DNA from 2 places in the Abyssibacter sp. genome. Region 2 is predicted to be linked to the other one. Evidence: predicted binding sites of a transcription regulator. Region 2 holds the regulator's gene; the other holds the start of a gene.
What was found. Region 2 encodes LexA, which represses DNA repair genes until DNA is damaged. Its sites were predicted from a motif close to TACTGTNNATATNNACAGTA; they were not measured.

Region 1 (9,231 bases), on a different contig from region 2:
CAGGTGCCGATCTCCATTGGGAAAGAGGTCATACCCCAGTTCTTGCAATGGCTTGTTCAGGCGGATAGCAGTGAGTGTGTCCTGCAAGGCACGACGGCTGCGCACATGCATGTGCACATCGCCGCAGGCGACCAGCGGCACGGCATGTTGTTGGCTGATGTCCTTGAGATTGCGCAGTTGCTGCGTTTGGTCTTGCAACGAAAATCCCGTGAAACCCAGCCAGATGCGTTGGCAAAACTGGGTTGCGATATCAGTCAGCTGATGTGTGTGCAGATATCCGGAGTCGTCCGGCAACCAGAGCAGCAGGCACTCCTGCAGGTTCTGGGTGCGAAGGTCGGTGCTGTCCAGCACATAGGTGCTTTTGGAGCTGCGTCGTCGGCCCAGGGTGATGAACCGGGCGAGCTGGGCATAACCGGTCCGGCTGGTTGCCAGCAATACGCACTTGGGACCATCTGCGAGACGGAATTCCGCGCCGATGATCAGTGCGATGCCAAGATCGCGCGCGGCTTCGTGAGCGCGGACCACACCAGCCAGCGAGCACTCATCGGTGATCGCCAGCGCCGTATAACCGAGATTGGTCGCTTGGTGGACCAGTTCGGCTGGCTGCGAAGCTCCTCGCAGAAAACTGAAGCTGCTGATGCAATGAAGTTCGGCATACCCAGGCCCGTGAGAGTTGCTCATGGGAGGCAGATCACTGAGAAGCTATGCGAAGACACCGTGTAGCCACCAGCCTAATTCCCGACGGTCCTGATAGACCCATAGACGTGCGCCGCGTGAATTCGACATGACGTAGTAGTCGCGCGATATGTCGACGCCATCCCACCAGCCTTGTTCAATGCGCTCGGGTCCTTGAATGCGTGTCAGGGCGCTGCCGCAGATCGGTGTCCTGTCCTTCACCTGCAGGGCGGATGGCGAATCCAGCAAGTACAAGGGTCGTGATGCGCTTGGCCAGCATCCAGAATCGTGAGCATTGACGGTAAAGGCGTATTCGGGGCGATGGTCCGCATGAGTCCCCAAACGACGGATTGCATCCATGCCCAGCCGTGCTTGCCACAGCTCCACGGTCGCCAGCCAGTCGTCGGTTCCACGGTTGTCCAGCCAATCGGTCGTGCCGACATCGAATGGCAATAGGCGAGAGACCTCAATACGCAAGGCAATGACCTCGGCAGGTAACGCCATGCGGTTCAGGTGTTCGGCCAGCAGATGGGAGAAGCGCCGTGGATTTCTATCAGGGCTGCGCAGGCCAACCTGGCAGAGGGTTGCCTCTCTACGGTGATGAAACAGCCGGCAAATGAAACGCTCCACCGCACGGTCGTGTGCTCTCAGGTAATCACATAACTGATCGAGAACATGTTCGGCCGCAGCCAGGATGTGGGGTGAAGCAGCACTGGGCTGTGGGAGATCGACGTCTGCTGAGAACCGCTGTGGCGTGGAAAACATGGGCAGCGCTTGCGGCGCTTTGCCCAATGCCTGATCCAATTGCTCCAGCACTGATTGGCCAAAGCGACGAGCTAGACCATCGCGAGGCAGACGAAGTAGGTCCTGTAATGTGTGCAAACCGCTCCGTGTCATCCGCCTGGCTGATTTTGGCGGCAATTCCAGCGCTGTGATGGGTAGTTGACCGATTGCAGCGTGTAGGCTCTCAGCCTGTTCGATTAGGCTGGCATCGTGTGTCGCCCATCGGGCCAGAAAACCAGCGGCTCGTGCTGTCGGTGCGACGGCTGTGCGCGCTTGGTGGCCATGAGCCCCCAACCCTCCACGTAAGCTGCGCTGTAGTTCTCGCGGGGAACCGAATAGGCAGCGGCTGCCAGCTATCTCCAGATAGATGGTATGAGGTGGCTCGACGCTGACCCAAGAAGAAAACCGGCTGGCCCAGCGTGCCAGCCACTGCAGCCTGTGGCCTTCAGCGCGAGAATCGCGTGGCAGAACATGGAGGCTGGGGCAGATGGCATGCGCTGCTGTAACACTCATGTCTGCGGTCACACCTTGTTGCATGGCGGCCTGAGAGGCGCTGATGACAAGCGTGCGGGCTTTGATCGAGTCGGTGACGGCGACGAGGTCTTCCGGCTCAAAGTGCGGGAAAACCTCCAGTGGAAGTTGCTCCAAATACAGACATAGCCACAAGGTGGGAGCGGTCTGTGCTGGTTGTGGCCGGGGTGGGGGAGCCAGGCGCAAGCTGTTGGCCGTGTTCTTCTGACGGCTGACGGGCTGTTCGAACAGGTCGGTTTGCGTATTCAGCATGGCAGTACCACGCTGGATCGGCGGTGTGTGCCGCGCGCCTTTTCAATATCAACCTGGCAGGTTTGCACGTTGTTGCGGCGAATACGCAAGCGCAGATGCACATTCGGTGCTGTGCCGCCGTCCGGGCGCATCAGAACCCCAAGCGTTTGACCTTCGGACGCGGAGACCTGCAAACGGCGAACCTGATCGACCGGAATGCGTCCTGGCCAGGCGATGACCATCCCACATGCCGTGCTGCGCAGTGCTGTCTCCATGACCCACCAGCAGTCCTGATTGGATTTTGGCGATACCCAGATCAGCCTGGAGAGGGTGACATCGGCTTGCGCCAATGCGGGTGCGTACGGCGACAGAGGAGGGCGAACTAGCACCACCATTTGTTGCTGACTCAATGCAGCCAGACTAGGCGCTAACAGTGACAATTCCCCCAGGCCAATTTCCGGGTACAGGATTTCCACCAGGCCGGAGTGAGGCCAGCCGCCGCCCGGTAATGCGGCATCAAGTGCATCAAACCCTGTCGAGAGATAGGCCTTGGAGGGCTTGGGCATGCGCCCTCCCCGCCACAGCTTCGGGCAGCTCTGAAGTAGGGAGTCAATCGTTTGTGGAGTGGTGCGGGTCACGGGCGTTACACCGAATGGCTGTATATTTATACAGCTATCCTGGGGTGGCGTAAATGCCCGGATCTTCACCCGTCGCCCTGGGCTGGAAACGCTGTTATTCGGGGTGATTCAAGAGAAAATCGAACGCATAAAAAAGCCGGACCCACTGTGGCAGTGAGCCCGGCGGGATGTCGCGAGCGGCCGATCAGGCGTTCTTGTACGCCTCGATGGACTTGTTGATTTCGGCCTTGGCCTTGTCGGCGCCTTCCCAGCCGGTCACCTTGACCCACTTGCCTTCTTCAAGATCCTTGTAGCGTTCGAAGAAGTGCTGGATTTCGTTTTGCAGGCGCACCGGCACATCGGCCAGGTCTTTGATGTCGGCGTAGTACTTGGTGGAGACCTTATCGGTCGGCACGGCGAGGATCTTGGCGTCCAGGCCGGACTCGTCCTCGGTGCCCAGCACCGCGACCGGGCGACACTTGATCGCGCAGCCCGGCACGATCGGATGCGGGGTCAGCACGAGTACGTCGACCGGATCGCCGTCGTCGTAGAGCGTGCCGGGCACATAGCCGTAGTTGGCCGGGTAATGCATCGCCACATTCATGAAGCGATCGACCATCAGCAGACCGCTGTCCTTGTCCACTTCGTATTTGACCGGGCCGGCGTTGGCGGCGATTTCAATGACGACGTAGATTTCGTCCGGCGCTTTGTCGCCGGGTCCCAAGCTGTCAAACGACATAGTTTCTGTGTCCTGATTGAGTGGATTGGAGGGTTAAACGGGAAAATCGCGTCCGGTTTTCTTGTCGACACGAATCTTCTTGAGCCGCACAGGGCGGGGAAGGCCATTGACAAAGGGTGGCGTTCGTTCGCCCTGTATCAATGGCTGCAGGTAACGACGGCAGGCATCGGTGATGTGGTAGCCGTCGTCTGAAATATAGGATGCCGGCATGGTTTTCTCGATATTGGCGACGCCGGTTAATTCGGCTTCGCCCAGCGTCCACTCGTACGGATCATCGGCCATACGCTGAATGCTGACCATGATCCCGGAGCGCCCGGCCAAGGCATAGTCTACGGCGGCCTTGCCCACGGCGTAGGCCTGATCCAGGTCGATGGCCGAGGCGAGGTGGCGTGCAGCACGCATCATGTAATCAGCGAGGGCGTGATGCACCTTGAAGCCCAGTTGGGTTCTGATCAGCGTAGCCAGCGTTGCGGCAACACCGCCGAGTTGCTGGTGGCCGAAGGCATCATGCGAATCGGCGTCAGCCACGTAATCGCCGTTGCTGCGGCGCAGGCCTTCGGAGGCCACGATCACGCAGTATCCGTAGGTGGCCACACAGTCGCGGACGCGGACGAGAAATGGTTCGGCCTCGAAGCGGATTTCCGGAAACAGCAATAGATGTGGCGGTTGCGCCTCCGACGATCCCGCCAGTCCGCCGGCTGCGACGGTCCAGCCCGCATGGCGGCCCAGCACTTCCAGAATGAAGACCTTGGTGGAGGTGCTGCACATGGATTCGACATCCAGCCCCACCTCGCGAACCGATGTCGCGACATATTTGGCTGCCGAGCCGAAACCGGGGCTGCAATCGGTGTTGGGCAGATCGTTGTCAATGGTCTTGGGGATGTGGATCGCTTGAACCGGGTAGCCCATCGATTCACCCAGCTGCGACACCTTGAGACAGGTGTCCGCCGAGTCGCCCCCGCCGTTGTAGAAGAAATACCCGATGTTGTGCGCGCGGAAGACTTCGATCAGGCGTTCATATTGAGATGGATCTGTCGCTATCTCCTGGAGTTTGTACCGACAGGAGCCGAAGGCTCCGCCGGGGGTGTCCTTCAACGCGGCAATATCGGCGGCGGACTCCTGCCCGGTGTCAATCAGATCTTCGGTGAGAGCGCCCAGAATGCCGCGGTGCCCGGCGAACACTGTGCCAATGCGTTCCGGATGCTGGCGCGCGGTTTCGATGACACCGGCGGCCGAGGCGTTGATGACAGCGGTTACGCCGCCGGATTGTGCGTAGAAGGCGTTCGTCACCCCTGGCACGGGCGTTTCCTCGGCATCGGGTGGCGCAAGAGAATAATCGAAATGCCGGCTGGGATTCGACCGGCCGGGGCGTCCCCATTCGTGGGATGCAGCGGCCTCCCGGCGGGTGCCGTGTAGGAAATCGCAGACTTTAGTCGAGAGTGCTGAAATATCCCGGCTTCTCGAGGTGCTCCGCAAGCCCTTGTCGGGTAAGGTATTTCACTTGCGTGGCGCTTTGGTCGCCGCTGCGGGCTTGGCGTCGCAAGTCCGCAAGATCGATTGACGCCTCTCAAAGGCTCAGAGTACCGTTGCCGTTCGCCGCCACCGCGCGGCTTGATGGTGTGCGGCAGCAGAATCGCGCCCAATCGTCTCATTCGACATTCGGACTAACTACATGCGAATCGTATTGCTGGGCGCGCCCGGTTCCGGAAAGGGCACGCAGGCCGCGAAGTTGCAGGAAAAACATGGTGCACCGCAAATCTCGACCGGAGATCTGTTGCGGGCCGCAGTGGCAGAAGGCACCGAGCTGGGCCTGAAGGCCAAGGCCGCCATGGAAGCGGGCGAACTGGTCGCAGACGAGATCGTCGTCGGTATGATCCGGGAGCGGCTGGAAGCGCCCGGTGCCGACAGTGGCTTCATTCTGGACGGCTTTCCGCGCAGTCATACCCAGGCTGCGGCTTTGGATGAAATGCTCACCAAGCTGGGGCGCCCGCTGGAAAAGGCTGTTCATCTGGTCGTCGACAATGACGAGATCATGAGCCGCTTGCTGGAACGCAAGCGTGCGGATGACACCGAAGACACGATCCGCCATCGCCTGGAAGTATTCGAAAGCCAGACTAGGCCGGTCGTGAATTACTACGCTGCCCAGGGCAAGCTCTCGACCGTCACCGGTGTCGGCGAGATCGACGAAATTTTTGGCCGAATCGAGCAGGCGGTGGGCGTTTAGTTAGCCGCGTCTCTCTTGGCCGGCCGGCCGCCCAATGGCGTTCGGCAACCAGAAGCCCGCAAATCTGCGGGCTTTTTTGTGCGTGCCTAGACCGTCGTCAGCGTGGGTGGCGTCCCCGGCGCGATCCGCAGACTCTGGCCGCCGGTCAGGAAGGCGACCAGCGCGTCGCCGGCCACGCGGGCGCGCCAGCCTTCCAGCAGGTCGAGATCGCGATCACCCGCGGCCAAGCGGGTCAGTTCCGCGCGTCCCGCGATGGCACTGGCCGTCATCTGGTGGCTGAGTGCCTGCTGGCGCAGCAGCGCCATCAGGGCATCGACCACGGGTTCGGCTTCTGCCGGTAGCGGCCGTTCATCCTTGGTGTCGAGGTCGGGCCAGCTTTGGTCGCCGGCCACGGCCGCGAGGATGGCTTCGCCATCGCGGGCGATCGCCTTGTCCTCCAGGCCTCGAATGCGTTGCAGTTCGCTGGTCTGTCGGGGTTTGCGGCGGGCAATATCCAGTACGACATCGTCCTTGAGAACCCAGCGGCGCGGCAGATTGCGCGCCAATGCGGTGGTTTCGCGCCAGGCGCATACCCGTGCTGCGACATGCCGCTGATTGGGGCGGAGCTTGCGGATGCCCTTGAGCTTGCGCCAGGCGTTGTCCGGTTTGACCACCCAGCGTTCAGGGCGGCTGATGGCGGCGAGGTCTTCGTCCAGCCAGCCGCTGCGACCGAGTCGTTCCAGCTCTTCGCAGAGCTTGGCGTAGGCCCCCTCCAGCCAGATCACGTCCGCCGCCGCGTAATCCAGTGCATCCGGGTCGATGGGGCGGGCCATCCAGTCCATGCGTGAGAACGCCTTCGGCAAAACCTCGCCTAGCGTCTTCTCGACCAGGGCGCCGTAGCCGATCTGGTCGCCGTATCCGAGCAGACTGGCCGCGAGCTGCGTGTCGAAAACCGGGGCGGGCGCCATGCCCAGGGTGTGGTGCAGCACCTCCATATCCTGCCCCGCAGCATGGAACACCTTGATTTGCTCCGGCGCACCCAACAGCGCGCGCAGGCCTTCGCGGGCATCAAAGGCCAGCGGGTCGATCACCGCGCACTCGCCTTCGGCGCAGACCTGGACCAGCGCAAGCTGTGGCCAGTAGGTGCGTTCGCGCATGAACTCGGTGTCCACACAAAGTGATGTGGCGGTGCGGGCGCGGCCGGTGTAGGCGGCCAGCGCATCGCTGTCGGTGATCAAAAGAAAGTCCATGTAAGTGCTGTGTCTGCGGTGAACAGATAGACTATAGGTTCTCGCCCGAACGGGTGCGCTCCTCGCACGATGTCTCAATTTCTTCCATTGCTGGGCCGCTTGCTGCTTTTGCGCTGCGGTCCGCAAGACCTGCCTTACTCGACGACCCTGCTTGGCGGCAGTATCGCTGCCAGTCTGGTGGCGAATATTCTCTCGCTGGGTATCGGAACCACGGCGTTCACGGCGATTCCGCAGACCTTGCTCGCAACCTTGGTCTCCATCGGTTTCGTCATCGGCCTGTTGCAGATTCGCGAGCGTACGCCGCGGACGGTCCAGACCCTGACCGCCCTATTCGCGACGCAGGCCGTCCTCGGGCTACTGGCGTTGTTCCCCCTGCAGGCCCTTGCGCCGATCTTTCAGCAGATTGCGGAGAATCCGGACGCCGCTTCGACGATCCAGGCGCCGTCCTCGGCAGTGGCCGCATGGCTGGCCTTGGGTCTTTGGAGCGTGATGGTCACCGGGCATATCTTCAGGAACGCGCTGGACGTGCATCTGCTGGCCGGCGTTGGCCTGGCGATTCTGCAGGGCTTGCTGATCTGGATCGTGCTGATCCCGTTCGCCTGAGGCTTCGTATTGGCCCACGTCCACATCCTCGGTATCTGCGGTACGTTCATGGCCGGCATCGCGCTGATTGCGCGGGAGGCCGGCCATCGCGTCACCGGCTCGGATGCCAACGTGTACCCACCGATGAGCACGCTGCTGGCCGAGCAGGGCATCGCCGTGTCGCCCGGGGAGGATCTGGCGCAGCTAGACCCCGCACCGGATGTGGTCGTGATCGGCAACGCCTTGTCCCGTGGTCACCCGGTTGTCGAGGCCGTGCTCGAGCGCGGCCTGCGGTACACCTCGGGCCCGCAGTGGCTGTCCGAGGCCATACTGCAATCGCGCTGGGTGCTCGCCGTGGCGGGCACGCATGGCAAGACGACGACCAGCTCCATTCTGGCCTGGATGTTGGAATCCGCGGGATTTCAGCCGGGGTTTCTGATCGGTGGGGTGCCGGGCAATTTTCCGGTGTCGGCCCGATTGGGCGGTAGCGACTTCTTCGTGATTGAAGCCGATGAATACGACACCGCGTTCTTCGACAAGCGCTCCAAGTTCGTGCACTACCGGCCGCGCACCGCTGTGCTCAACAACCTGGAGTTTGATCACGCCGACATTTTCGATGATCTCGCTGCGATCGAACGACAGTTTCATCATTTAATTCGCACCGTGCCGGGCCACGGGGCGGTGGTGGCGCCGGCCGACGATGAAGCGTTAACGCGCGTGCTGGCCCAGGGCTGCTGGAGCGAGCAGATTCCGCTATCCGCCCCCGGTGGCTGGCAGATGAGGTCGCTTAGCGAGGACTGGTCGCAGTTTGAACTGACCGATCCGGCAGGGGCTACGGCGCAGGTTAGCTGGACCATGCTGGGCGCGCACAATGCGCGCAACGCCATGGCGGCCGCTGCGGCTGCCCGCCATGTCGGTATCACGGTCACGCAGTCGGCCGGTTCGCTGCGTCGCTTCGAAGGGGTGCGGCGGCGGCTGGAGACGCGTGGCAAGGTTGGTGGCACGGTGGTTTACGATGACTTCGCCCATCATCCGACCGCCATTTCCGAGACGATTCGCGCGCTGCGCGCGCGCGTGGGCGACGAGCCGATCATCGCGATACTCGAGCCGCGGTCCAACACCATGAAGCAGGGGCACCACCGCGATGCGCTCACGGCCAGTCTGGCCGGGGCCGACGCGGTTCATGTGCTGGAACCCGCCCAACTGGGGTGGAGTCTGAGCGAAACCTTGCAACCATTGGGTGCGCGTGCCCAGGTTCACCAAACGGTCGAATCGATTGTGCAAGCCGTCGGCCACGACAGTGTTTCGCCGATGCGGCGTCACCTGCTTGTGATGTCCAATGGCGGCTTCGAGGGCATTCACGCCCGCCTGCTGCAGCGTCTGGAGGATGCATGACCAGCTTGCCGACCCAAACCATTGATCAACGACTGCCCGACCCCGACGCACTGGCCGCGAGCCTGCAGCGGGTGCTGGAACAGGCCACTGCTGCGGGTGCCACGTCGGCCGGCGCCACCATGTCGATTAGCGTCGGGCTGAGCGTGACCGTCCGCGCCGGTGATGTGGAATCGGTGGAGTTCCAGCGTGACCGCGACCTGAGCCTCACGGCTTACCGCGGGCAGC
Region 2 (9,231 bases):
CCCGCCGCGAAGATCCGCGGGTCGTCTACGCTGTGCATCTGCGCGCAGACGCGTAACCCCTCCCGGCTGGCAGGCAGACCCAGCGCCTGCGTCAGCGCCTTGGCCTGCAGTCCCACGGCGGCAACCACGTGGTCGCAAGGCAGCTCGGTGCCATCGTCCAGCTGAACGCCGCCCTTGGTGAGCTGCGTCACGGATGTGGCTAGCCGCAGCGTCACTGAACAGTGGTTCAAGACGCGCTGTAGCTTCGCCGAGGCTTGCGCCGGCGCCTGTGGCAGCACCGCGGAGGACCTTGAAACCAAGGTGACGCAAGGCGCAACCGCGTGCCGCCGTGCCAGTGCTGCAAGGTTTGCGGCCAATTCGCTGCCGGTTGCGCCGCCACCCACGACGACGACATGCGGCATCCGGCCCCGCGCCGCCATTGCAGATTCCAGCTCCCTGCGCAGGGTGTGCAGCGGAGGGATCGGTTTCACCGGCCAGACCCTTGGCCCGCCATCCGGCGCGGACAGCTTGCCCAGATGGACTTCGCTGCCGACATTGAGCGACAGCCAGTCGTAGCGCAGGGCGCGACCGGATGCCAGCGTCACCATGCGCTTGTGGGGGTCGACCGCCGTGACCTCGTCCCGGATGAACGTTCCGCCGTGATGTTCAATGAGGCGCGCGGGATCGACCTGGTCATCTGCCGCGGAGTACTGCCCGCCCAGCAGCCCTGTCGCCATGCCGGAGTACCAGAAACGACCGGGGTCGATCAGCACCAGTCGGGCACCCTGCGCGCGATAGTCTGCCGCGCGTGATGCGATGTGCAGATGCGCGTGTCCGGCTCCGACCAAGATCACGGTCGGGGTCGATGGATCAGTCGGCATTCGGCTCTTCGACCGCCAGACCCTGCCGGACAAGGTCGTCATACCCGGCGTCAGAGGCGATCGCCCCCGCGTAGCCCAATTGTTTTAGTGCGGCGGCGGCCAGGGCCGCGCGGCTGCCGGCCGAACAGTAGGTCACGATGCGGGTGTCGTGGTCTTTGGTAACGTCGCCGACCTTGAATTCCAGGGTGCCACGGGGAATGGTGTGCGCACCGCGAATCCGGCCGTTCTTGGTTTCTGGCGGTTCTCGAACATCGATCAGTGTCGCCCCTTGCTCCTGCGCGAGCTGCACTTCTTCTGCTGTCAGCGTGCCGGCCGCACCCTTGGCGGCGCGCACAAGGTCGTTAACGGACATGACTGTCTGGGTCATCCTGTTCTCCTGATTCGAACCAACGCGACGTACGACAACGGCATGATGGGACCGTTCCGGGAGCGCGAGGATGACCGGCTGCAGTCCAATCGTGACTAGTCGGTGTCGACCTCGCGTGCTCGATGGCGGCGCCACCAGCGGACGAAACCAACGGCGCTGATGGCCAGCCAGAAGCATTCGATGATCATCGATGACAGATTGAAATCGAAACTCAGCGAAATCATCAACGCCAGCGCGCCCACGCCGTTGATCAGGCTATAGGCGAGATCCCGGTTGTCCAGCCAGTCGACCTGCAGCGCGAAATAGCTCCCCACGATGCACAGCACACCGATATTCCCGACAAAGTCGTACCAGGCGTAGTCGAACGTCAACGGGCTGATGGGTCGCTCCAGGTAGTCCAGATGTAGGCGTCACGTGAGGTGCGTGGATGGGCCAGTCCTTCGCCTTGGCGATCTCATTGATAGCTGACGCATTTGCCCGTGCTAATCAAACAATCGCTGAATGGGTCGGTTCGGTGATAAACGCGCGGGTTGCCGCGAGCGCTTCGTCCGTGGCATGGCCGACGAGACCCGCCTTGATGATGGCGCGCCACTGACCGAGCGCTTGCGTTGGGGCTTCAAATAAATGCAGGAGGCCGAGGGTTAGAACCCGCCTCGAAGCCGCAGCCCGACATTGCTGGCATCGAAGCTGAAGCCGTTCACTTCGTAATCGATGTTTGTATACGACAGTGCGAACCAGCTGTAGCCGATCTCCAGTTTCAGGCCGGTGGCGTCGTCAAAGGAGAAGTCGGGGAGGAAGCCGTCGCCGTCGAAGTCGATGTTCGTATGGTGGACGAGCCCGGCGGCGAACTGAAAGTCGTCGACGAAGGTGATGGCCGAGACATCCACGATCCAGCGTTCCAGGCCGAGGTCGGAGTTGTCCGCCGAGGTCTGCTTGATCTTGTACGCCAGCGTGCCTTGCAACCCGAAATTCTCGCGCAGCAGCCAGTAGCCACCGGCGCCGAGCACGATGCCATCACCGGCGGTGATGTCTTCGCTGTCGTTATTGTCGAGTACGACGGTCACCAGGTCGTCACCGCCGAATTCGGCGGCGAGGTCGACGACGAAACCGACACGGCGCTTGTAGGCGCTACGTCCCGCACGCCAGCCGGATTCGCCAAAGGCTGCGCGACCGCGACGGGCTGCGGCTGTCGGTGGTGCAGCCGGCGGTGGCGTCGCGGCTTGAGTGCTGGTTGGTTTCGGCTGCGGAGGCGGGGCGACCGGCTGAGTCGGTGGGGTTGGTTGGGTCGGGGCGGGCAGGCGACTGGGCAGAGGCTCGCCAGCCGCGCGCGCGGCGATCAATGCCCGCGTGTCGCGAGTCAGCGCGCCGTCCTGCGGCAGGCCTTCGTCGGCCTTGAAGCGATTGATCGCGCTCTCCAGGGTATCGTCAAAGACACCGTTGATCGCGCCCACGTCGTAACCGAGTTGCTGTAGTTCGGTCTCGACATCCCGGATGTAGTCCGACTGGGCGGCAGCTGAGGCGGCGAACAACAGGCCACCGGCGAGCAGCCATCGTGCGCTGCGTGCGTATCGGGTCATGGTCGTGATGATTCTCTTGTTGGTCCTGGCAGCTCGCGACATCAGACCGGGTCCGGGCTCGGGTTCACAGCCTGAGTGTCATCCCCTGGCGGGCCAGCCCGGCAAATTCCTTGGTGACCCGCTCGATATGATCAGCATAGCTGTCTTCGTAGCTCATCAGATAGAGTCGGCGCCGAATCTCGGGTGGGTAGGTTTCGATCAACTCGTCCAGCGATGCATGGACCGGATTGCCGGTCTGGAACGTGACATCGTGAAAGCCGATGTCGAAGTCCAGACGCGACAGCGCCTCGGGCACGGGCCGGGTATCGCTGGTGAACACGACGTGATCGTCTAGCAGCAGGCCGAACGAGGGCTTACCGGGCGTGTGCCGGGTTGAGAACAGCTCGGCCGAGAGCTGCGGTGTTTCGAGGCGCATGCCCGGCACCGGACGTACGTCGAAGTAGTCGTCCAGGGTTTGCTCGCCGTCGGAGTTACGCCCCATCGACCCCTTGAGGGTCTGGTCCCACAGTTCCTCGATCAGCGCTTCCGGCAGATACAGCGGGATGCGCCGCCCAAGCTTGAAGCGTGCCTCGTAGCCGATGCGTTCCAGGCCGAACACATGGTCGCCGTGAACATGGGTGATGAAAATGCCATCGATGTCAGCGAATCCGTGCCCTTGGGCCTGCAATGCCGCCTTGATGGTCCAGCCGCAGTCAATGAGAAAGAGCCGGCCATGATCACGAACGGCCGCGTTCGTATTGAACAGGGTCAACGATTCCGAGTGGCCGCAACCAAGGATGAGCAGCTCACGCATGGTTACGCATGGCTTCGCTGATCAACGCCGCCGTCCGGTCCATCGCCTGGCGCCGTGCGGCGCTCTCGCGGCGCGGCAGCATCAATGTACTCAGGTGCCAGACGATGCGGCTCATGGTGCGCACGGTATCGCCTCGATAACGGGGAATCACGTGAATATGCACATGAGGGACGGATTGGCTCGCCGCCCGGCCGTCGTTGACCAGAAAATGCTGCGCCAAGCTGCCGAGACCCGCTTGCTGCGCGGCGCCGACATCACGGGCGATGCGCCAGATATGAGCCAGCAGCGGTTCGTTTAGCTCGGCCAGGTGCTGCTGGCTGAGTCGCGGCACGACCAGCGCATGGCCACGTGAGACCGGATTGATATCCAGAAACACCACGCAGTGGTCGTCTTGATGGACGAAGCTCGCCGGCAGATCGCCGGCGATGATGCGGTCGAAGATCGTCAAGCCGCGACCGGCTCAGCCACCCAGGGTCCAGAGCATCCCCACCAAGGCCGCAAGGCTGCGGGCGAGCTGCACGTGAGAGCTGGAGAACGGTACGTGATTGCCGACGACATTCTTCGCGTTCACAAACTGGAGCACGCCAATGGGGTCGCCGCCGTTGAAACTCACCGGCAGGGACAGGATCGACCGGGTGTCGTAACCCATGCGCTGGTCAAACTGGGCGATACGGGACGCGTCGTAATTCGGCATGCGCGTCACATCGGAAATGTTGACCACATCGTTTTCGTGGACGGTTCGGGCTGCCACGGCCTGTCGGCATGGAGTGCCATCGGCATCCGCTAACTCGATGGGTTTGAACACGCCGTCCTCGCCGAAGTCGGTGACGGCCATCAGCCCGAGCGAGGTGGATTTCACCACACGAAAATGAAGCTGATCACCTTCACGACGGTAGAGGCTGCAGCCGTCCACGCCAGCCATTCGCGCAGAGCTGGTCACGATCCGCCGCTCCATGGGGAGGACTTCGAAGGATTGACTCATCGCTGTGCACAGCGCGTTCAGTTCGCGCATCTGTTCTCGCAGCGCTCTAAATGCCTGTTCGCTCGCGCTCACCGTTTCTGGACTCACGATTTCTGGGACGTTCGTTGGCGCTTGCATCGGCGGCTCCCTGCCATCTTCTGCTCAACGTCGATTCACGCACCATGCCATGAATCGCATCGGCAAGCATGTACACACCTATGATAAGCACCCTCTTTGCGAATCAGATGACAATGCAGCCTACCGACATCCCTGCGGATGCGACGCTTCCTGCCCAAGCCCGCGCCCTGGTCGCGGGCGAACCCAACCGCGTCGCCAATCTTGCAAACATTGCTGCGCTGGTGTTTCACGCGCTGGATCGAGTGAACTGGGTGGGGTTCTACCTGCGCGATGAACAGCGTGACGAACTGGTGCTCGGCCCTTTCCAGGGTAAGCCGGCGTGTATCCGCATACCCTGGGGCCGTGGTGTCTGCGGCACGGCCGCGGCCACCGCGCAGGTGCAGCGAATTGCCGACGTGCATGCCTTCGATGGACATATTGCTTGCGATCCTGCGTCGCATTCTGAGCTCGTAATCCCGCTGATCGAGCGCGGCCGGGTGATCGGGGTGTTCGATCTGGACAGCCCGGATGCGGACCGATTCAGCGAGGCGGACGCGGCGTTGCTGGAGCAAGTTGTCGCCGCACTTGATCTTGCGGACAAAACTGTCTAAAAATACAGCATGCTGACCCGACGCCAATCCGAAGTGCTCGACTTTATCCGGCAATTTGCCGAGTCCGAGTCGATGCCGCCGACGCTGCACGAAATCGCCAAGGGGATGGGTTTTTCCTCTGACAACGCGGCGCGTGATCATGTGCGGGCGTTGGCCCGCAAGGGCGCGATTGACCTGGTCGGTGGCACGTCCCGCGGCATTCGGTTGCGCGATGCCGGCATTCCCATCATTGGCCGTGTCGCGGCGGGCTCGCCGATGCTCGCCGCGGAGAACGTCGAGCAGCGCATTCAGACGCAGGGCGGCCTGTTTGCCGAACAGCCCGACTATTTCCTCCGTGTTGTCGGCGAAAGCATGCGCGATGCCGGCATCATGGACGGTGACCTGCTTGCAGTGAAAAAAGACCACGAGGCACGCAATGGCCAGATCGTGGTCGCGCGGCTGGACGAAGACGTGACGGTGAAGGAGTTCGAGCGCACCGGCCGCACCGTGCGCCTGATTGCCCACAACCCCGATTTCGCCCCCATCGAGGTTGATCTGGCTACGCAGCCGCTGGCAATCGAAGGGCGTGCCGTGGGTGTATTCCGCAGTTACTGACCTCGGCAGCGGCCCCAATCGGCTACCCTCGGTCCATGCAGTACTGTCCCCAATGTCGAACTGAGCTGGTCTCCGGCGAGCACGGCGGCGTCCCGCGTCGCATTTGCCCGGACGAAGCCTGCAACTTTATTCACTGGAACAATCCGGCCCCTGTCGTGGCCGCTGTCGTCGAGTACAACGGCGAGGTCATTCTTGCCCGCAATGCCGCCTGGCCGGAGTGGATGTTCGGCTTGATCACCGGCTTTCTCGAAGCCGGCGAAACACCGGAGGACGGCATGCTGCGCGAGGTCAAGGAAGAACTCGGCCTGGATGGCCGCATTGGCGGATTGATCGGGGTCTACGAGTTCATCCAGCGCAATGAGGTGATCATCGCCTACCACGTCGAGGCCGAAGGCGTCGTCGAACTGGGTGACGAACTGGCTGCATGGAAAGCGGTGCCACTCGACCGATGCAAGGCGTGGCCGTTCGCCACCGGGCTGGCGTTAAGGGACTGGCTGCGCACCCGCGGCATAGAGCCGCCGATGCTGGAGCTGCCGGGGCGGTGATGCCCGAGGTCCCGACGCTGGAAACCGAGCGTTTGGTGTTGCGAGGGTGGACGGCCGATGACTTTCCCGACTTCGCATCCGTATTCTCCGATGCGGACCATTGTCGTTATATCGGTGGCGCATGCTCAGAGGATGACGCGTGGCGCCGATTGGCCATGACGATCGGACATTGGAGTCTGCGTGGGTTTGGACCCTGGGCTGTGACATCCAAGGGCGACGGGCGACTGCTGGGTTCGGTGGGTCTTTGGCAGCCCGGCGCGTGGCCGGACATCGAGATCGCCTACTGGTTAAACCGCCGTGCCGTAGGCCAAGGCTACGCGACCGAAGCGTGTCGAGCGGCGAGGCAGTTTGCGTATGCCGACCTCGGCCTGGACGCGCTCGTAAGCTTTATCCACCCTGAAAATCGTGCTTCCCAAGCGGTGGCGATACGGCTGGGGGCTCGGATTGAGGCGACCATCGAGCTGAAAGGGGTCGAATGCGATCGCTGGAGGCATCCTCCGGGATCGGACACTTAGCTTCTCAGCCGCGCCGCCTCGCGCACCAGTTCCTTGAACAGGCGCCGCTGCGTGCCGCGCTGCGGGATGTATTCCGGGTGCCATTGCGTGCCGATCAGAAATCCGCGGCCAGGCTTTTCGATGGCCTGAACAATGCCGTCGAGATCGCGACCGGAAACCTGCAGGCCCCGGCCCACCCGTCGCACAGCCTGGTGGTGCAGGCTGTTGATGCGGGTCTGGGGCTGGCCGATCAGTTTGGCGAGCCGGCTGCCACGTCGGATGTTCAGCGTCTTGCGCGGCAGGATCAGCCGCCGGTTGCCTGTTTGCACACGCATCGGCCGCAGGTCGGCGAACAGATCGCCGCCATGGGCCACGTTGATGAGCTGCGCGCCTCGGCAAATACCCAGCATCGGTCGTCGCTCCTTCAACGCGGCGTCGATCACGGCGAGCTCGAATCGGTCCCGTTCAGCGTCGTAGTGGCCGGTGCCGGGGTCGCCAGCGTATAGCTGCGGATCGATGTCGTCGCCGCCGCCGATGATCACGCCGTCGAGTTGCCCCACCCGCGTGGCGCGGCCCGGCGTCAAGCGCACCGGCAAGCCACCGGCCATGCGCACGGCCAGCGATCCAAACCACCAGCCCCAGGCGATGTGTTTATCCGGCCCGGTGATGCCGATCACGGGTCGGCGATGACGGTTTCGGATGCGGCGGGGGCGCTTCATGCCCGCGCAAGCGGCAGCAGCCATTGCTCGCAGTCACGCGCCCAGACATCGAACAGCTTGGAAACCGGATCATCCAGATGCTGGCGAAACGCATGCATCATCGCCTGACGGCGTGCCTCGTCATGGGCGAGATGTTCGACCTGTAGCCAGTGCCGCCATGGCTCGTCCAGGGTCCACCCATCCTCGTCGATCAGGCAGTTCGGCAGCCGGTAGTGCAACGCGGGGCGTGGCTTTACGAGGTGCGTGTCCAGCGCGGCGTCGATGCGGTCCCAGTCCACCTCGCCAAACACCGGCAGCATGTCCAGCGCTCGGTTGCGCGTGGCGTTGTGGTCCAGGTAGTCATCGATCAGCCCGGCCAGGTCTGGTGCGTAGTCCGGCGCGGTGATCAGCCGCGTATAGCTGCTCGGAAAACGGTCGATATATGGTGTGACGCGTCGGGACCAGTCCACCTTGGACTCGCGCGCCAGCCAGGGAAACAGGCAGACAAAAGCCTGTAGGTAGCCCAATAGTGTCGCGGCCTCCGTGTCAGGCAACTCTGGGTTCATGTGCAGACCAAAGGCGTAGATCGGCGAGTGGTGTGTGCCTTGGGCGCCCGCCTTTCGCAGGCGCGAAACCAACTCGTTCAGCGTGCCCAGTTCCGGCATGGGGATCGGCGGCGTCACGATTTCGAACGGGACAATCTGCTTTGCGATCGCGCCGATCACCTCGTCCGACAGCCGCTCGAACGAGAACAGGCCGCCATCGTCCGGCTTGTCATCGTCATGCCGTCCCAGGCGTTTCACGTAGCTGGAATCCAGCTCGATGTGATACGTGCCGTGTGGTGTGTCGTCGACATCGCATTCGTAGGGCGAGATGGGCGAGATCGACCCGCCGACCACGTCCTTGACGATGCGCGCGATTTGCTCGATACCCAGTCCGGAGAACTCCAACTCGATACCGATTCGGCGTAGCTTGCCGGATGCCGTATGAATAACGGGCGGCCCCGTCCAATCCGACGGTGACGGATTGATCCAACGCTGGATGATGTGCTTGATCACGGTGGCAATGGTGCCATGCCGCCGATACCATCGAATAGCTCTCGCACCCGAGGAGTCGCCGCATGACCGAAGGCCGCGTATTTGACGCCACGTTGTCCGATCAAACCGATACGGACCCGACGGAAACCCGCGAATGGCTCGACGCCTTTGATGCCGTTGTCGAGGTCGAAGGTCCAGAACGCGCGCATTACCTGCTCGAGTCCCTGCTGGAGCGCTCGCGCCGAGGCGGCACGTTCATTCCGCACTCGCCGTATACGGCCTACGTCAACACGATTCCGCCTCATAGCGAGGTTAAGAGCGACGGCGACCACGCGCTGGAGTGGAAGATTCGCTCGCTGATCCGCTGGAACGCCACCGCCATGGTCGTGCATGCCAACCGTGAGCACGATGGCATCGGTGGCCACATCGCCAGCTTCGGATCGGCGGCGACGCTTTATGACGTCGGCTTCAACCATTTCTTCAAGGGTCAGGATCATCCGGACGGCCCGGACCTGATCTACATCCAGGGGCATAGCGCCCCCGGCATTTATGCCCGCGCGTATCTGGAAGGCCGCCT

Region 1: the regulator LexA is predicted to act here: its motif matches at 2,875-2,894, upstream of imuA (translesion DNA synthesis-associated protein ImuA).

What each region holds. Positions count from the first base shown of each region.
Region 1 covers NZ_CAXRDQ010000082.1:6,696-15,926, reverse strand. Annotated here, with positions in the region: partial or broken gene ACE1EY_RS14030 (PHP domain-containing protein) at 1-681, opposite strand, end outside; gene ACE1EY_RS14025 (DNA polymerase Y family protein) at 703-2,106, opposite strand; gene imuA (translesion DNA synthesis-associated protein ImuA) at 2,235-2,858, opposite strand; gene ppa (inorganic diphosphatase) at 3,043-3,576, opposite strand; gene ACE1EY_RS14010 (6-phosphofructokinase) at 3,610-4,875, opposite strand; gene ACE1EY_RS14005 (adenylate kinase) at 5,249-5,800, shown strand; gene rnd (ribonuclease D) at 5,887-7,029, opposite strand; gene ACE1EY_RS13995 (hypothetical protein) at 7,099-7,632, shown strand; gene mpl (UDP-N-acetylmuramate:L-alanyl-gamma-D-glutamyl-meso-diaminopimelate ligase) at 7,642-9,006, shown strand; gene pmbA (metalloprotease PmbA) at 9,003-9,231, shown strand, end outside.
Region 2 covers NZ_CAXRDQ010000041.1:24,909-34,139, forward strand. Annotated here, with positions in the region: gene ACE1EY_RS07060 (FAD-dependent oxidoreductase) at 1-860, opposite strand, end outside; gene ACE1EY_RS07065 (rhodanese-like domain-containing protein) at 850-1,227, opposite strand; gene ACE1EY_RS07070 (permease) at 1,323-1,598, opposite strand; gene ACE1EY_RS07075 (peptidoglycan-binding domain-containing protein) at 1,869-2,804, opposite strand; gene ACE1EY_RS07080 (MBL fold metallo-hydrolase) at 2,869-3,597, opposite strand; gene ACE1EY_RS07085 (HIT family protein) at 3,590-4,045, opposite strand; gene ACE1EY_RS07090 (GAF domain-containing protein) at 4,058-4,609, opposite strand; gene ACE1EY_RS07095 (GAF domain-containing protein) at 4,810-5,286, shown strand; gene lexA (transcriptional repressor LexA) at 5,296-5,880, shown strand; gene ACE1EY_RS07105 (NUDIX domain-containing protein) at 5,916-6,425, shown strand; gene ACE1EY_RS07110 (GNAT family N-acetyltransferase) at 6,425-6,940, shown strand; gene ACE1EY_RS07115 (gamma-glutamyl-gamma-aminobutyrate hydrolase family protein) at 6,937-7,596, opposite strand; gene ACE1EY_RS07120 (amidoligase family protein) at 7,635-8,675, opposite strand; gene aceE (pyruvate dehydrogenase (acetyl-transferring), homodimeric type) at 8,738-9,231, shown strand, end outside.